DNA from 2 places in the Pseudomonas sp. FG36 genome. Region 1 is predicted to be linked to the other one. Evidence: predicted binding sites of a transcription regulator. Region 1 holds the regulator's gene; the other holds the start of a gene.

Region 1 (2,200 bases):
GAACAGACATGGGTAGCATGCATCCCGTACAGGTGATCGCCGTGACCGGTGGCAAAGGTGGCGTCGGCAAGACTAACGTTTCAGTGAACCTGTCCCTGGCGCTGGCCGAGCTCGGCCGCCGGGTGATGTTGCTGGACGCCGACCTGGGCCTGGCCAATGTCGACGTTCTGCTGGGGCTCACGCCCAAGCGCACCCTCGCCGATGTGATCGAAGGCCGCTGCGAGCTGCGCGATGTGCTGTTGCAAGGCCCGGGTGGTGTGCGCATCGTTCCGGCGGCCTCTGGCACGCAGAGCATGGTGCACCTGGCGCCCGCGCAACACGCCGGCCTGATCCAGGCCTTCAGCGATATCGGCGACAACCTCGATGTGCTGGTGATCGACACGGCTGCGGGTATCGGTGACTCGGTGGTCAGCTTCGTCCGCGCCGCCCAGGAAGTGCTGCTGGTGGTGTGCGACGAGCCGACCTCGATCACCGACGCCTACGCGCTGATCAAGCTGCTCAACCGCGATTACGGGATGAATCGATTCCGTGTGCTGGCCAACATGGCCCAGAGCCCGCAGGAAGGCCGCAACCTTTTCGCCAAGTTGACCAAGGTCACGGACCGCTTCCTCGACGTCGCCCTACAATACGTCGGTGCCGTGCCTTACGACGAATGCGTGCGCAAGGCCGTGCAGAAGCAGCGGGCGGTCTATGAGGCCTTCCCTCGGTCCAAGTGTGCGCTGGCGTTCAAGGCCATCGCGCAGAAGGTCGACAGCTGGCCGCTGCCTGCCAACCCGCGCGGGCACCTGGAATTCTTTGTCGAGCGCCTGGTGCAGCCCACCAGTGCAGGGCCGGTGCTATGAACGCGAGCGGTTTCAAGATGTACAGCAAGGCCGCCAAGGATGCGCAGTACGAGCTGATCGAGCGCTACGCGCCGTTGGTCAAGCGTATCGCCTACCACCTGCTGGCACGCCTGCCGGCCAACGTCCAGGTCGAGGATCTGATCCAGGCCGGGATGATCGGCTTGCTGGAAGTGGCCAACAAATACGATGCCAGCAAGGGTGCCAGTTTCGAAACCTACGCCGGTATCCGTATTCGCGGCGCCATGCTCGACGAGGTGCGCAAGGGGGATTGGGCGCCACGCTCGGTGCACCGCAACACGCGCATGGTCAGTGACGCGATCCGCTGTGTCGAAGCAAAGACTGGCCGCGACGCTAAAGATCACGAGGTTGCTGCCGAACTCCAATTGAGTCTCGATGATTACTACGGGATTTTGAATGACACCTTGGGCAGCCGCCTGTTCAGTTTCGACGACCTGCTGCAGGACGGCGAACATGAAGGGCTGCACGAGGACGGTGCCAGCGGCCAGCTGGAGCCAGCGCGTGACCTGGAAGACGAGCGCTTCCAGGCTGCGCTGGCCGATGCGATCGCCAACCTGCCGGAGCGCGAGCGCCTGGTCCTGGCGCTGTACTACGACGAAGAGCTGAACCTCAAGGAAATCGGTGAGGTGCTGGGGGTCAGCGAATCGCGTGTCAGCCAGTTGCACAGCCAGTGCGCCGCGCGTTTGCGCAGCCGCCTTGGGGAGTGGCGGGCACGTTGAACCCGGGTTCAGTGCAGTCGTTTTTTTGTAGTGCCGAATTGATTGAGCGCGCGCTCGGCGCCGAGCGCGTTAAAGACTGCTTGGAGGTCTAATTGAACAAAGACATGAAAATCCTCATCGTTGACGACTTTTCGACGATGCGGCGGATCATCAAGAACCTGTTGCGTGACCTGGGGTTCACCAACGTCAAGGAAGCTGATGACGGCAACACGGCACTGCCGATGCTCACCAGCGAGCATTTTGATTTCCTGGTGACCGACTGGAACATGCCGGGCATGACCGGTATCGACCTGCTGCGCGCCGTTCGCGCCGACGAGCGCCTCAAGCACCTGCCGGTACTGATGGTCACCGCGGAAGCCAAGCGCGAGCAGATCATCGAAGCTGCCCAGGCCGGCGTGAACGGCTATGTGGTCAAGCCTTTCACCGCCCTGGCGCTGAAAGAAAAGATCGAAAAGATCTTCGAACGCGTCAACGGCTGAGTCACGTCTGGGGGGCGCAATGGAGTCAACCAACAACTCTTTGGGTGAGTTCGAATCAACCCTGAAGAAGCATGCCCAGGAGCTGGTCGAGAGCCTCGAGCGCGGCCGGTTCGGTGAGGCGGTGCAGCTGATCCACCAACTG
Region 2 (2,200 bases), on a different contig from region 1:
GGGTGATCTCGAACAGGATCTGGTCCTTGAACTTCTGCAACTGCGGGTTTTCCTCGACCTTGTTCTGCAACTCTTGCAGCAGCAGCTCGAGGCGCTCGCGCTCGACCTGCTCGGCCATGGTCTCGACCTTGTCCTTGTCCAGTTGCAGGCTGGTATCCGGCGTCGGCTCGGACTTCACTTCCGGGTTGATGGTCTTTTCCGGCGCCAGTTCTGGCGAACCACCCAGATCGATGATGTAGGGCGTACCGCTTTCGGAGAAACCGATCGGGTCCTTGAAGTAACCGGCAATGGCGATCTTCTGCTCGGGCGTGGCGGTCGACAGCAACCACAGCACCAGGAAGAACGCCATCATCGCCGTGGCGAAGTCGGCGAAGGCGATTTTCCAGGCGCCGCCGTGATGGCCGTCGCCGAAGCGCTTGACGCGCTTGACGATGATGGGCTGATTGTTCTCCATGGCTTAGCGACCGCGTACTGCTTGTTCCAGCTCGGCGAAGCTCGGGCGGTGCGCCGGGTACAGCACCTTGCGACCGAACTCGACCGCCAGCGACGGCGGCATGCCGGAAGCCGAGGCCACCAGCGAGGCCTTGATCGCCTCGTAGACGTTCAGCTCTTCCTTGGCATCGTGGCGCAGGGCGTTGGCCAATGGGCCGAAGAAGCCGTAGGCAGCAAGAATACCGAAGAAGGTACCGACCAACGCCGCACCAACGTGCAGGCCGATGGACTTCTGGTCACCGTCACCCAGCGAGGCCATGGTCACCACGATACCCAGTACCGCCGCGACGATACCGAAGCCAGGCATGCCGTCGGCGATCCCGGTCACTGCGTGGGACGGGTGCTCGAGCTCTTCCTTCATGCTCAGCAGTTCCATGTCGAACAGGCCTTCGAGCTCGTGGGGCGCCATGTTGCCGGTGGACATGATCCGCAGGTAGTCGCAGATGAACGCGGTCATGCGCTCGTCGCCCAGCACCGCCGGGTACTTGGCGAAGATCGGGCTGGCTGCGGCATCCTCGATGTCGCCTTCGATCGCCATCATGCCTTCACGACGGCTCTTGTTGAGGATCTCGTACACCAGGCCCAGCACTTCCAGGTAGAAGGTGTGGGTGAAACGGGTGCCGAACATCTTCAGCGACTTCTTGATTACATGCATGGTCATGTAACCAGGGTTGGCCTGGAGGAACGCACCAAAGGCCGCGCCGCCGATGATCAGCACTTCGAACGGCTGGATCAGTGCCGCGATCTTGCCGTGGGAAAGCACGTAGCCGCCGAGCACGCTCGCGAATACGACGATGATGCCGATAATTTTAGCCATAAGTTGGAAGCACTTGCTGTCGTGGTCAGGATAGGGAACGGAAGCTTGAAAACTCTTCTTCTACTTATCGGCAGAACTGCGCCAGACTATAGCCACTCATTGCGAAAAGCCAGTTCGGACTGATGTCAATATGCCAATTGAAACCAAGGTGCCAAGTCAGGCGCCGTCGAGTCTAGAGGCCTGGATCAAGCTGCTCGACGGGGTCCGCGTACCGGTGCCGAAAGAGAGCCATGATCGCGTGCTGCAGGCCATCAACGACAGCCGTCGCTCCCTGCGCGATATCGCCGAACTGATGCAGGACAGCCCCGCGCTGGTGCTCTGCGTGCTACGCGAGGCCAACCACCCGGCCAACGCCAGCCAGGCCGAACCGGCCGAGAGCCTGGAAATAGCCCTTAACCGCCTTGGCCTGGCCCGCGTCAGCCAACTGCTGGCACGCCTGCCATCGCTGCCGGCCGACGAGATCCCGCCGGTGCTGCGCCAGTTCCTGCTGATCAGCCAGCATGCCACCCAGCAGGCCAACGGCCTGTTCGCCAGCCGCCTGGCGCGCCTGTGGCAGGAAATCCACTGGGGCAGCCTGTTGTTCCTCTCGCCCCTGTGGCCCCTGGCCCTGGCCTACCCCAAGCTGCTGGACACCTGGGAACTGCGAGTTATCCACAAGGGCGAGGACGCTGCTGAAGTCGAGAAGCAACTGTTTGGCGTGCGCATCATGCAATTGTGCCAGGCCATGGCCGAGCACTGGCGCCTGCCCGAATGGGTGACCCAGGGTTACCGCCTGCTGATGGACGAGCGCGAACAGCTGGCGCAGGTACTGAACATCGCCCGCGAACAGGACCCGCTGGTCCAGCAACAGCGCCTGGACGAAGAGCCTGCCCTGCGCCGCTGGTTCAACCA

Evidence for each region. The regulator FliA, encoded in region 1, starts transcription of late flagellar genes. The targets are predictions, from matches to a motif close to CTAAAGTTTNNNNNNNNNNNGCCGNTAA.
Region 2: a site for FliA is predicted at 1,374-1,401, ahead of motA (flagellar motor stator protein MotA). Genes of this name have one in related genera too.

Annotation. Positions count from the first base shown of each region.
Region 1 covers NZ_JBMDJQ010000014.1:103,105-105,304, forward strand. Annotated here, with positions in the region: gene fleN (flagellar synthesis regulator FleN) at 9-842, shown strand; gene fliA (RNA polymerase sigma factor FliA) at 839-1,579, shown strand; gene ACODS9_RS13425 (chemotaxis response regulator CheY) at 1,684-2,058, shown strand; gene ACODS9_RS13430 (protein phosphatase CheZ) at 2,078-2,200, shown strand, end outside.
Region 2 covers NZ_JBMDJQ010000050.1:26,731-28,930, reverse strand. Annotated here, with positions in the region: gene motB (flagellar motor protein MotB) at 1-454, opposite strand, end outside; gene motA (flagellar motor stator protein MotA) at 458-1,309, opposite strand; gene ACODS9_RS24905 (HDOD domain-containing protein) at 1,440-2,200, shown strand, end outside.